2 regions of the Kitasatospora sp. NPDC093558 genome follow, and region 1 is predicted to be linked to the other one. Evidence: riboswitches for the same ligand, from Rfam matches in the RefSeq annotation. Region 1 holds a riboswitch; the other holds the start of a gene.
The links. A riboswitch is a leader RNA that binds a small molecule or an ion and turns the genes downstream of it on or off. The one in region 1 is predicted to bind glycine.

Region 1 (6,838 bases):
GTGCTCGACCAGCTCGGAGATGACGCGCCGGCGGAACTCCGGGTCGAGGTGCACGCCCGCGCACATCAGCCGGGTGGCCTCGGACGCGGCGTACGGCTGGAACGTCATCCACTTCCCCCCGGTGGCGAGTGCCAACTGGCCGGGATTATCTACCGCTTGACGGCCAGTCGGCTACCTCTTTAACGCAACGAGCCCCCGGACGGTCACGCCGTCCGGGGGCTCGCAGCGGCCGGGAGATCAGCACTCGATGACGTTGACGGCGAGGCCGCCGCGGGAGGTCTCCTTGTACTTGATCTTCATGTCGGCGCCGGTCTCCTTCATCGTCTTGATCGCCTTGTCGAGCGAGACGTGGTGCCGGCCGTCGCCGCGCAGGGCCATGCGGGCGGCGGTGACGGCCTTGACGGACGCCATGCCGTTGCGCTCGATGCACGGGATCTGGACCAGGCCGCCGACCGGGTCGCAGGTGAGGCCGAGGTTGTGCTCGATGCCGATCTCGGCGGCGTTCTCGACTTGCTCGGGGGTGCCGCCGAGGACCTCGGCGAGGCCGCCCGCGGCCATCGAGCAGGCGGAGCCGACCTCGCCCTGGCAGCCGACCTCGGCGCCGGAGATGGAGGCGTTCTCCTTGAACAGCATGCCGATCGCGCCGGCCGCGAGGAGGAAGCGGACGATGCCGTCGTCGTCGGCACCCGGGATGAAGTTCAGGTAGTAGTGCAGGGTGGCGGGGATGATCCCGGCCGCGCCGTTGGTCGGCGCGGTGACCACCCGGCGGCCGGAGGCGTTCTCCTCGTTGACCGCCATCGCGTAGAGCGTCACCCACTCCATCGCGTTGGCCGGGCCGATGCCCTCGGCGCGCAGCGCGCGGGCCGCGGCCGCCGCCCGGCGGCGCACCTTGAGGCCGCCCGGCAGGATGCCCTCGCGGGACATGCCGGCCCGGACGCACTCCTGCATGACCTGCCAGATCTCCAGCAGCCCGGTGCGGATCTCCTCCTCGCTGCGCCAGGCCTTCTCGTTCTCCAGCATCAGGCCGGAGATCGACAGCCCGGTCTCGCGGGTGAGGCGCAGCAGCTCCTCGCCGGTGCGGAAGGGGTAGCGCAGCGCGGTGTCGTCGGGCTTGACCCGGTCCGCGCCGATCGCGTCCTCGTCGACGACGAAGCCGCCGCCGACCGAGTAGTAGGTCTTCTCCAGCAGCGTCGAGCCGTCGGCCGCGAACGCCCACAGGGTCATCCCGTTGGCGTGGTACGGCAGCGAGCGGCGCCGGTGCAGGATCAGCTGGGTGTCGGGGTCGAAGTCGATCGGGTGCTCGCCGAGCAGGTTGATCCGCTTCTCGGCGGTGATCCGCTCGACGTCCTTGTCGGCCTGGTCGACGTCGACGGTGCGCGGGGAGTTGTTCTCCAGGCCGAGCAGGACGGCCTTCGGGGTGCCGTGGCCGTGGCCGGTGGCGCCGAGCGAGCCGTACAGCTCGGCCCGTACGCCCGCCACCCGGGGCAGCAGGCCTTCGGACCGCAGGCGCCGGGCGAACATCCGGGCGGCGCGCATCGGGCCGACCGTGTGGGAGCTCGACGGGCCGATGCCGATGGAGAAAAGGTCGAAGACACTGATGGCCACGGGGGACGTCCTTGTCTGGTCTCGTGGACGGACATAAGCGGTACATGGGACGGGGCACCGCGCGTCCTTCCAGTGTGCGCGGTGCCCCGGAAACTGCCGTGGCCGACCGGCGTGAGGCCGGTCACCCACCCCCGACGGTCAGAGGTTCGGGTAGAGCGGGTACTTCTCGGCCAGCGCGGTGACGCGGGCCTTGAGGGCGGCGGCGACGGTCTCGTCGAAGCCCGGCTTGAGGGCCTCGGCGATGATGTCGGCGACCTCGCGGAAGTCGTCGGCGCCGAAGCCGCGGGTGGCGAGGGCCGGGGTGCCGATGCGCAGGCCGGAGGTGACCATCGGCGGGCGCGGGTCGTTCGGGATCGCGTTGCGGTTGACCGTGATGCCGACCTCGTGGAGGCGGTCCTCGGCCTGCTGGCCGTCGAGCTGGCTGTTGCGCAGGTCGACCAGCACCAGGTGCACGTCGGTGCCGCCGGACAGCACGCTGGCGCCGGCCTCGGCGACGTCGGCCTGCAGGAGGCGCTCGGCGAGGATCCGGGCGCCGTCCAGGGTGCGCTGCTGGCGCTCCTTGAACTCCTCGGACGCGGCGACCTTGAACGCGACGGCCTTGCCCGCGATCACGTGCTCCAGCGGACCGCCCTGCTGGCCGGGGAAGACCGCGGAGTTGATCTTCTTGGCCCACTCGGCCTTGGACAGGATGACACCGCCGCGCGGGCCGCCCAGGGTCTTGTGGGTGGTGGTGGTGACGACGTCCGCGTACGGCACCGGGTTCGGGTGCAGGCCCGCGGCCACCAGGCCGGCGAAGTGCGCCATGTCCACCATGAGCAGGGCGCCGACCTCGTCGGCGATGCGGCGGAACTCGGCGAAGTCCAGCTGGCGCGGGTAGGCGGACCAGCCGGCGATGATCAGCTTCGGCTGGTGCTCCTTGGCCAGGCGCTCGACCTCGGCCATGTCGACCTGGCCGGTCTTCTCGTCCACGTGGTACGCGGCCACGTTGTAGAGCTTGCCGGAGAAGTTGATCTTCATGCCGTGGGTCAGGTGACCGCCGTGGGCCAGGCTCAGGCCCAGGATGGTGTCGCCCGGCTGGATCAGCGCGAACATCGCGGCGGCGTTGGCCTGCGCGCCCGAGTGCGGCTGGACGTTGGCGTGCTCGGCGCCGAACAGGGCCTTGATGCGGTCGATCGCGATCTGCTCGACGACGTCGACGTGCTCGCAGCCGCCGTAGTAGCGGCGGCCGGGGTAGCCCTCGGCGTACTTGTTGGTGAGCACCGAGCCCTGGGCCTCCATGACCGCCACCGGGGCGAAGTTCTCGGAGGCGATCATCTCCAGGGTGGTCTGCTGGCGGCGCAGTTCGGCGTCGACCGCGGCGGCGATCTCCGGGTCGAGGGAGTGCAGGGATTCGTTGAGAACCGTCATGGTGTGGTCTTCCCGGGGCGAAGGAGGGACGGCGGGGTGCGGGGGAGGGGCCACCGCGCTGCGGCCCCTCCCGTCACGGGCTGGTCAGCCGCCGATGAGGGCGGTGTACTCGTCGGCGTTGAGCAGCTCGTCGGTGGAGTCCACGCGGACCTTGAACAGCCAGCCGCCCTCGAACGGGGCGCTGTTGACCAGGCTGTTGTCGGCCAGGACGTCCTCGTTGCGCTCGACGACCTCGCCGGTCACCGGGGAGTACAGGTCGCTGACCGACTTGGTGGACTCCAGCTCGCCGCAGGTCTCGCCGGCGGTCACGGTGTCGCCCACCTCGGGCAGCTGCACGTAGACGATGTCACCGAGCGCGTCCGCGGCGTGCTTGGTGATGCCGACCGTCGAGACACCGTCCTCGGCGGCCGTCAGCCACTCGTGCTCCTTGGTGTACTGCAGGTGCTGGGGGTTGCTCATGGCGTCATTCTCCAGGATGGGAAGCGGGTACGACGAAGCGGGCCGCCGCGCGGACGGCTTCGGCGTGGATCAGTGGTTGACCGAGGGCCCGGGAAGATCCTCAGCGCGCGCGCTTGTAGAACGGCAGGGCGACGACCTCGACCGGCTCGTGCTTGCCGCGCACGTCCACCGCGACGGCGGTGCCGGGGGCGGCGTGGGCCGCGTCGACGTAGGCGATCGCGATCGGCTTGCCCAGCGTCGGGGACGGCGCGCCCGAGGTGATCCGGCCGATCGGCGTGCCGTCGGCGGAGACCACGGTGTACTCGGCGCGCGGCACGCGCTTGCCCTCGGAGACCAGGCCGACCAGGACGCGCGGCGCCCCACCCTGACTACGCAGCGCCTCGGCCTCGGCGGCGGCCTTCTCCAGGGCCTTGCGGCCGATGAAGGCGCCGTCGTTGGTGGTCTTGTCGAAGCGGACGACCCGGCCGAGGCCGGCGTCGAACGGGGTCAGGTCGGTGGAGAGCTCGTGCCCGTACAGCGGCATGCCCGCCTCCAGGCGCAGGGTGTCGCGGCAGGACAGGCCGCACGGCACCAGGCCGTGGCCCTCGCCGGCGGCGGTCAGCGCCTGCCAGATGGCCTCGGCGTCGGCCGGGGCGCAGAAGATCTCGAAGCCGTCCTCGCCGGTGTAGCCGGTGCGGGCGAGCAGCACGTCCCGGCCGGCCACCTGGGCGGGCAGGATCGCGTAGTACTTCAGGCCGGGCAGGTCGGCCTCGGTGGTCTTCGCGAGGATCGCGGTGGACTCCGGGCCCTGGACGGCGATCAGCGCGTAGGTGTCGCGGTCGTCGGTGACGACGGCGTCGAAGCCCTTGGCGCGGGCGATCAGCTCGTCCAGCACCAGCTGGGCGTTGGAGGCGTTGGCGACGACGAGGAAGGCGTCCTCGCGCAGGCGGTAGACGATCAGGTCGTCCAGGATGCCGCCGTCCTCGGCGCAGATCATGGTGTAGCGGGCGCGCAGCACGCCGAGCGCGGAGACGAAGCCGACCAGCGCGTGGTCCAGCATCTCGCCGGCCTGCGGGCCGGTCACGGTGATCTCGCCCATGTGGGACAGGTCGAACAGACCGGCCTTGGTGCGGACGGCGAGGTGCTCCTCGCGCTCGCTGCCGTATCGCAGCGGCATGTCCCAGCCGGCGAAGTCGGTCATGGTCGCGCCGAGGGCGCGGTGGAGCGCGTCGAGCGCGGTGAGGCGGAGGGACGACATGGCCTGGGAACTCCTCGGTCTGGGCACTCAGGGGTGCACGCGCCGGACCGGACCCGCTCGGGGACCGACCCCGCGCGCGGGCATGCGGCGGCGTGGGTCTCCCCATCTGTCGTCGAACCTGAGAGCTTCACCGCGCAGCGGCCCGTCGCTGTTTCCAGCTTTCCGGACAGGATGGCGGCTTGCACCGTGGGTGGGCGCACGACAGGCCGTGCGCCGCTTTCCAGATGTGCCTAACCCGTGCGGTAGGGGGGCCTGAGAGATTCCGGGGAGGACTTGCTCCTTCGGCGCCGGCCGTGCCGCCAGACGGGGCACTCCGGACTCTCCCGCACGGGGTCGAGCGGCCGGTATGGAGTTGGAGGGGGCCGACTGCGCACGACGCCGTCGGACGCGCACATCATGGCACGTCCGCGGCACCGATGGGAGAGGGGACCCGGTCACACACCACGGAAAGGAACAGGCGCCCCTAGGGTCTGCCGTCGATTTCCCGCCCTCCGGGCGGACGACGGGACATCGACGGCAGACCCTAGACTGCTGCGCGTCGACAGCAGTGGGCGGCCGACGGGCAGAGGGCGGTACAGGGGCGCATGGGGTACCCGGTGGAGCAGCAGCAGGGGTGGGGCGGCCCGGACACGCCGCCGCCGGGCGGGGCCTGGCCGGCCAACGAGCTGGAGCAGGTGCTCACCGCCGCGCTGGGCGATCCGGGTGCGACGCCGCGGGTGGTCGAGGTCCTGGCGCGCAGCCAGGTGTGGATCCCGCTGCCCGCCGGGGGCGACCCGCAGGGGCAGTCGCTGGACCTGCCGACCATCGAGCTCGGCGGCGAACCGTACGTACCGGTGTTCTCCTCGCAGGAGGTGTTCCTCCAGCAGGCGCCGGGGATGGCCTTCGCGATCGCGCCGGCCTGGGAGTTCGCCCGCGGGCTGCCGCTGGGCGTCGGCATCGCCGTGAACCCGGAGGCCGCCGTCGGCATCCCGGTGCCGCCGCAGGGCGTCGCCGAGCTGCGCCGCGGGCCGCGCGAGGACCGCTGGGAGGACCCCTCGGCCCCGACCGGTGGCCGGGTCGCGCTGCGCGAGCCCGTGCCGGGCGAGGACCCGGAGCACTTCCTGGCCGCCTGCCGCGGCGAACTCGCCGCGCTGCCGGGAGTGTTGACCGCGCGGCGCGCGCTCGCGAGCATCGAGGGCGAGCCGACCGTCATGTTCATCGGCGTGCAGCTGGACCCGGCCGCCCCGGCCGACCCGGCGGCGGTGAACGATGCGCTGGGCCGCGCGCTGGGAACCGCGCCGCTGCCCGGCGGCGTCCACCTCGTGCTGCTCGACCTCGCGGACGATCCGGTGGTCGACTGGCTGCTCACCCGGGTGCTGCCGTTCTACGCGCGGGTGTGACGGGGTTCGTTCGTAGGCACGTCGCCGTGGCGTCGGCCGGTGCCGCGCCATAGGGTGCGTGCAGACGGCCGACGGGCCGGTGGCCGGTGAGGAAAGAGGCGCGGCGAGGTGGGCGCATGAGTGCGGGAGCGGTGTCCGGTGGTGCACCGGGGCCCTGGGGCCAGGCACCGGCCGGGCGCCCCGGCGCGGATCCGGGGGCGCTGGAGCGCGCGCTGCGCGAGGTCGCGCCGGAGCGCTACGAGGCGTACGAGCAACTGCTCCGCGCCCTGGCCGAGGGCCAGGTCTGGATGCTGCTGTGGCACGGCACCCCGGGCAGCCCGGACGCCCAGTACGGGAACATGGAGATCAGCGGCCACGGCTACGCGCCGGCCGTCACCTCCCCCGAGCAGCTGGCCGCCTCCGGCTGGGCGCGCGCCCACGAGGTCATCTCCGGGCGCGAGATCGCCGCGTCGCTGTACCGGACCCGCTGGGGCCTGTGGCTGAACCCGCACGCCCCGGGCGGCGGGGTCGGCGTGCCGTGGGCGGACCTGCGGCGGATCGCGGCGGGCCTGGACCGGCTGCCGGCCGGGCCGCTGAAGCTCAGCGAGCCCCAGGTGAACGCCCAGCAGTTCTTCGCGCTGCTGGAGCACCAGGCGGGCGAGGTGCGGGCCGTCCGGGCGCTACGCCGGGCCTGGGTGCAGCCGGCCGTGGGCGAACCGTACCTGGCCATCGGCCTGGACCTGTACGACAGCTCCCCGCCGGCCGTGGAGGC
Region 2 (6,838 bases), on a different contig from region 1:
CGCCAGGTAGGCCATCGCGACGGCGCCGAGGACGCCACCGAGGACCAGCGGCAGACGCGGGCCGCGGCGGGCGATCAGCATCGCGCCGACCGGGGCGGCGACCATCGAGCCGATCGCGGACGGCAGCAGCATGACGCCGGCGTGCAGCACGGTGGCGGTGAAGCCGTAGTGGGCCAGCTTCTCGGGGGTCTGCGAGAAGTTGCTGATGACCATGAACGAGCCGTACATGCCGAAGCCGATCAGCAAGCCGGCCAGGTTGGTGAAGGCGACCGCGGGGCGGGACATCATGCTCAGGTCCACCAGCGGGTGGGCGACCTTGACCTCGATGACGCCCCAGATCAGGGCGACCACGGCGGCGACGGCGAACAGGCCCAGGGTCTTGGTGGAGGTCCAGCCCCAGTGGTTGCCCTGGCTGACCGCGACCAGCAGGGCGGAGAGCCAGCCGGCCAGGGTGAGGGCGCCGAGCGGGTCGGCGCCGCCCTCCTTGTCGGTCACCGGGTCGGTCGGGACGCGGAAGGCGACCAGGGCGACGGCGATCAGGCCGAAGACCAGGCCCATCCAGAAGATCGACTTGTAGTTCCAGTGCTCCAGCAGGAGACCGGTGGCGACCAGGCCGAGGCCGGAGCCGACGCCCATCGAGGCGCTGATGGCGGCGACGCCGCCGGTCACCTTCTGCTTGGGCAGCTCGTCGCGGACGATGCTGATCGCCAGCGGCATCACGCCACCGCCGGCGCCCTGCAGGACGCGGGCGACGATCAGCAGGCTGAACGAGTGGGTGCTGACGGCGAGCGCCGAACCGGCGACCAGACCGGCCAGCGAGATCAGCAGCATCGGCTTGCGGCCCCGGAGGTCGCCGAAGCGGCCCAGGAGGGGAGTCAGCACGGCGGCGGAGAGCAGGTTGGCGGTCATCAGCCAGGTGATGTTGGAGCCGGAGACGTCCAGTTCCTTGGCCAGTGACGGCAGGATCGGGACGACCGCGGTCTGCACCACGCTGAACGACAGCATCGCCAGGATGAGGGCCGGCAGGACCCGGGTGCTGCTCTGCTTCTCGGCCGCGGTGGTGGGCTGTGGTGCCTCACTCACGGTTGCTTCCTCCCGTACATAGTGAATGAACTGAAATAACCATGCAGGGAGATACTTCAGAGTGTCAAATATCGAGTGGTTAAGGTTTGGCAAAGGGGGAGCGGCGGGTGGGGGTTGGGGGGCGCCTGCGGCGGGCTGGGGGTGGGGGGTGGGGTGGAGTGGTGGGGTTTGGCAGAGGGGGAGCGGCGGGTGGGGGCGGGGGCGTCTGTGCTGGGTGGGGGGTGGTGGTCGGGGGCATGGGAAAGGCTCCCGGTGGGGGCCGGGAGCCTTTGAGGGGGTTGCTCAGGAGAGGGGGCGGAGGGAGGCTCCGTTGGGGGTGGGGGTGCCGTTGGGGGTGGCGGGGGTGTCGTCGTGGATCTCGACGTTCTCGCGGCGGAGTTCGTCGTGGATGACCTCTTCCGCCGTGTAGCGCTCGACGACGAGGCGGACGCGCTCGACCGGGGCGAGGTACTTGCGGACCACCGGGCGCTCCTCGCGCAGGGTCACCTCCTCCACCGCCTCGGCGATCTCCTTGTCGGTGAGGGCCGCCCGCTCGGCGTCGCCCACCGGCATCCGCTCCACCCGGACCCGCTCGCGGACCACCGGGACTCGGCGCTCGACCTGCTCGCTCGTCACGTACTTGCGCAGCTTCGCCGTGCCCAGCACGTGCCACTCGGTGGTGATGTCCAGCCGCTCCTCGCGGCAGGTGATCTCGACCGGGCCGCTGGGGGCGGACGGGGCCTCGGTCGCCGGCGCGGCCTGCGGCTTGGGCTGGACGCTGGGCTGGGCCGTGGGCTGGACGGCGGGGGATGGTGCGGTCGTGGTCGGGGCCGCCAACGGGGCGGCGGCGGGCGCGGGGGTGCTGAGGGTCCGCACGTTGGCCTCCGTGGCGGTCGTGGTGGGAGCGGTGGTGAGGGTGGTCGTGGTCATGGGGGCGACCGTCGTGGTGGTGGTGGCGGCCGCGGTGGTGCCGAAGTCGAGGTCGGGCTTCGGGGGCCCGGCGTCGCCGTTCGTCGGCCGGCCGTTCACGGGGGTGTCGAGGCCGTAGTAGCGGTAGAGCTGGAGCTCCTGGGCCGGCGACAGGTGCTGGCCGACGCCGAAGTCCGGCGAGTCCTTGACCAGCGACTTGTCGTACGGCACGCGGAGCTCGTCGCCGGAGAACTCGCTCGTGGTGAGCGGGACGAAGGCGTCCCGGCCGAAGATGCCGGTGCGGACGGCGGCCCACTCCGGCCGGCCGGTGGCGTCGTCCAGGTACACCTCGTCGACGGTGCCGATCTTGTCTCCGTTGCGGTCGACCGCCTTGTGGCCGATCAGGTCGCGGGGGTCGATATCGGTTTGCACTCTTTCCTCCAGTGCGCTGCGCCTGCGGAACGCCCGCAGGACGGCGGCCGGAGCACCCGAACCGTCCGCCACTTCACACCAAAAGCCATCAACCGGACGGCCGCGAGCGGGGTGCGGCCGGACGGGCTGCGGGGTGGGCCGTTCGGGGGACGCGCGTAGACCCCGAGTGACCGGACACACCCGTGATCGAACGGGCTCCCGCTGGTACCCTGGGCCCCGACCGCCGAGCCCGCTCGGGAGAGTCCCCGAAGGCGAAAACCGCTGGTCGGGGCGCCGAAGGAGCAACTCCTCCCCGGAATCTCTCAGGCATCCGTACCGTGTGGGATAGGTCACTCTGGAAAGCAGGGCAGGACCGCCGGCGAGGGAGCCGACGGCCACCACCCTCACCGACGGTGCAAGCCGGCGGGGCGCCCACGGCGCGCCGTGCGGGCGAAGCTCTCAGGTCCCGATGACAGAGGGGGAGGCCTGTCGGGTCCGCCCGCCAGCAGGCCCACCCGCTGTCCGCAGCGGTGCAGGCCGACCGGCGTGCGTACCCCCGCCGGTCCGTGACCAGGAGGCCTCGACCACCATGAACGCCCAGTCGAACGCGGGACGCCCGAGCGGCGCCGTCACCCTCACCGAGCTCGAGCAGGCCAGCCCCTTCGAGAACCGCCACATCGGCCCCGACGCCGCCGCGCAGGAGAAGATGCTGGCCCAGGTCGGCTACGGCTCGCTGGACGAGCTCGCCGCCACCGCCGTGCCCGAGGCGATCCGTTCCATCACGGGCCTGGACCTGCCCGCCGGCCGCAGCGAGGCCCAGGTCCTCGCCGAGCTGCGCGAGCTGGCCGGCCGCAACCGGGTGCTCCAGCCGATGATCGGCCTGGGCTACTACGGCACCTTCACCCCGCCGGTGATCCTGCGTAACGTCCTGGAGAACCCGGCCTGGTACACCGCGTACACCCCGTACCAGCCGGAGATCTCGCAGGGCCGCCTGGAGGCGCTGCTCAACTTCCAGACCCTGGTCTCCGACCTGACCGGCCTGCCCACCTCGGGCTCCTCGCTGCTCGACGAGGGCACCGCCGCCGCCGAGGCGATGGCGCTGGCCCGGCGCGTCACCAAGGTCAAGGGCGGCGTCTTCCTGGTCGACGCCGAGACCCTGCCGCAGACCATCGCGGTGATCAACACCCGCGCCGTGCCGACCGGTGTCGAGGTCGTCGTCGCCGACCTCTCCGCGGGCATCCCGGCCGAGATCGCCGAGCGCGGCGTCTTCGGCGTGCTGCTCCAGTACCCGGGCGCCACCGGTGTCGTGCGCGACCTCACCCCCGTCATCGAGCAGGCCCACGGCCTCGGCGCGATCGTCGCGGTCGCCGCCGACCTGCTGGCGCTGACCCTGCTCAAGTCGCCCGGCTCGCTCGGCGCCGACATCGCCTGCGGCACCTCGCAGCGCTTCGGCGTGCCGATGGGCTTCGGCGGCCCGCACGCCGGCTACCTGTCGGTGCGCGCCGAGTACGCCCGCTCGCTGCCCGGCCGCCTGGTCGGCGTCTCCGTCGACTCGGACGGCAACCGCGCCTACCGCCTGGCGCTGCAGACCCGCGAGCAGCACATCCGCCGCGAGAAGGCCACCAGCAACATCTGCACCGCCCAGGTGCTGCTCGCCGTCATGGCCTCGATGTACGCCGTCTACCACGGCCCGGACGGCCTGGCCGACATCGCCCGCCGCACCCACCGCTACGCCGCCGCCCTCGCCGAGGGCCTGCGGGCCGGCGGCGTCGAGCTGCTGCACGGCGAGTTCTTCGACACCGTGACCGCCGTCGTCCCGGGCCGCGCCGCCGAGATCGCCGCCGCCGCCCGCGCCAACGGCATCAACGTCTTCCAGGACGGCGAGGACCGGATCTCGGTCTCCACCGACGAGACCACCACCCGCGAGCACCTGGCCGGCGTCTGGGCCGCGTTCGGCGTGCCCGCCGTCGAGGCCGCCGAGACCGCCGAGGCGCTGCCCGCCGCGCTGCTGCGCGAGGACGAGTACCTCACCCACCCGGTCTTCCACAGCCACCGCTCGGAGACCGCCATGCTGCGCTACCTGCGCCGCCTGTCGGACCGGGACTACGCGCTGGACCGCGGCATGATCCCGCTGGGCTCCTGCACCATGAAGCTCAACGCGACCACCGAGATGGAGCCGGTGACCTGGCCGGAGTTCGGCCAGCTGCACCCGTTCGCGCCGATCGACCAGGCCCAGGGCTTCCTGACCCTGATCCGCCAGCTGGAGCAGCAGCTGGTCGAGGTGACCGGCTACGACGCCGTCTCGATCCAGCCGAACGCCGGCTCGCAGGGCGAGCTGGCCGGCCTGCTGGCCGTCCGCGCCTACCACCACGCCAACGGCGACACCCAGCGCGATGTCTGCCTGATCCCGTCCTCCGCGCACGGCACCAACGCGGCCTCGGCCGTGATGGCCGGCATGCGGGTCGTCGTGGTCAAGACCCTCGTCGACGGCGACGTGGACGTCGAGGACCTGAAGGCCAAGATCGAGCAGCACCGCGACAGCCTGTCCGTGCTGATGGTCACCTACCCGTCCACCCACGGCGTGTACGAGACCGAGATCACCCAGATCTGCGCCCTGGTGCACGAGGCCGGTGGCCAGGTGTACGTGGACGGCGCCAACCTGAACGCCCTGGTCGGCCTCGCCAAGCCGGGCAAGTTCGGCGCGGACGTCTCGCACCTGAACCTGCACAAGACCTTCTGCATCCCGCACGGCGGCGGCGGCCCGGGCGTCGGCCCGGTCGGGGTGCGCGCCCACCTGGCGCCGTACCTGCCGAACCACCCGCTGCAGGAGGAGGCCGGTCCGGCCACCGGTGTCGGCCCGATCTCGGCGGCGCCGTGGGGCTCGGCGGCGATCCTGCCGATCTCCTGGGCGTACGTCCGGCTGATGGGCGGCGAGGGCCTCAAGCACGCGACCCAGGTCGCCGTGCTGAACGCCAACTACATCGCCAAGCGCCTGGCCCCGCACTTCCCGGTGCTCTACACCGGTCCCGGCGGGCTGGTCGCGCACGAGTGCATCATCGACCTGCGTCCGCTCACCAAGGAGACGGGCGTGACGGTGGACGACATCGCCAAGCGCCTGATCGACTACGGCTTCCACGCGCCGACGATGTCGTTCCCGGTGGCCGGGACGCTGATGATCGAGCCGACCGAGTCCGAGGACCTGCACGAGATCGACCGGTTCTGCGACACGATGATCGCGATCCGCGCCGAGATCGAGAAGGTCGGCTCGGGCGAGTGGGCCGCCGACGACAACCCGCTGTGCAACGCCCCCCACACCGCCGCCACGCTGGCCGGTGACTGGGCGCACGGCTACTCGCGCCAGGAGGCCGTCTTCCCGGCCGGCGTGAACCCGGCGGACAAGTACTGGCCGCCGGTCAGCCGGATCGACGGCGCGTACGGCGACCGCAACCTGGTCTGCTCGTGCCCGCCGCTGGACGAGTACGGCGTCTGATCCTGCCCCGGCAGGTGTGACTGGCAGGGCCCCGGCGGGATGATCCGCCGGGGCCCTGCCCCGTTCGTGGGCTGCCCCCGCGCTTTGGTGGTGGTGCGTGCGTACGGTCGGACCGCGAGGTCAGGCCGCGTGGGCGACCGGGCGGCGCGGCGCGATCACCCGGCCGTCGGGCAGCAGCTCTCCGGTGTCCTCGAACAGGAGGACGCCGTTGCAGAGCAGGCTCCAGCCCTGCTCCGGGTGGCAGGCCACCGGCACGGCCGCCTCGCGGTCCTCGGACTCGGCCGACGGGCACTCAGGACGGTGCTGGCACATACGTACCCTCGCTTCGCTCTGCGATCCTCCCCGTGGGGCGGTCGCCGACGGCGTGCCGTCGGGAACCGCCGCGCAGTCGGATCCTGTCCGCGCGCCGACCAGGTGTTGAGCGGCGCTCAAGTGGGTAGGACAGGTGGTCCTTCCACGCTGGTTCCCAGTGTCGGCATCTACGGACGCGCGCGCAGCGATTTCGTGACATGCGCCACAACTCCCGGGCAGAGATCACCCGTTCAGGTGGGCTCAGCCGGGAATGACGCACAAACGGGTCAGGCGCAAGGTGACCCGTCGGGGCCATGGACGGTGACCCGTTCGGGTGAGTGAGGGGTCCGGGGAAGCCCGGGGTAGGGGGGAGCGGCAGGGGTCCGCGGGTCAGGAGGTGCCGAGGAGCAGCGGCTTGACGAGCGGGGCGCGCGCGAGCAGCGGGAGGAGCTCGGCGGCCGGGTACGCGCGGTGCGCGGTGACGCCGAGCGGCGCCGGGGCGAGCGGGATCAGCAGGTCGGCGGCCGGGCCGGCGTCGGGGCTGTGCAGCCACAGCGCCGTCGCGTACTGGCCGGGGAAGGTCAGCAGGCGGGGCTGGTGGCGGACCCGGGAGCCCTGTGCGAGCTGCCAGGCCTGGCGCAGCGCCCGGACGGTGGAGTCCAGGTAGGGGCCGGC

Region 2: linked by a shared signal. The riboswitch ahead of gcvP (aminomethyl-transferring glycine dehydrogenase) and the one ahead of gcvT (glycine cleavage system aminomethyltransferase GcvT) in region 1 are both predicted to bind glycine.

What each region holds. Positions count from the first base shown of each region.
Region 1 is NZ_JBFBDY010000074.1:7,013-13,850, forward strand. Features, by position in the region: gene AB0O00_RS10930 (hypothetical protein) at 1-108, opposite strand, end outside; gene AB0O00_RS10935 (L-serine ammonia-lyase) at 238-1,605, opposite strand; gene glyA (serine hydroxymethyltransferase) at 1,744-3,012, opposite strand; gene gcvH (glycine cleavage system protein GcvH) at 3,097-3,471, opposite strand; gene gcvT (glycine cleavage system aminomethyltransferase GcvT) at 3,572-4,708, opposite strand; glycine riboswitch at 4,939-5,044, opposite strand; gene AB0O00_RS10955 (enhanced serine sensitivity protein SseB C-terminal domain-containing protein) at 5,293-6,087, shown strand; gene AB0O00_RS10960 (enhanced serine sensitivity protein SseB C-terminal domain-containing protein) at 6,204-6,838, shown strand, end outside.
Region 2 is NZ_JBFBDY010000104.1:2,830-9,667, forward strand. Features, by position in the region: gene AB0O00_RS13520 (MFS transporter) at 1-1,083, opposite strand, end outside; gene AB0O00_RS13525 (PRC and DUF2382 domain-containing protein) at 1,366-2,403, opposite strand; glycine riboswitch at 2,628-2,731, shown strand; gene gcvP (aminomethyl-transferring glycine dehydrogenase) at 2,972-5,872, shown strand; gene AB0O00_RS13535 (DUF5999 family protein) at 5,993-6,184, opposite strand; gene AB0O00_RS13540 (hypothetical protein) at 6,554-6,838, opposite strand, start outside.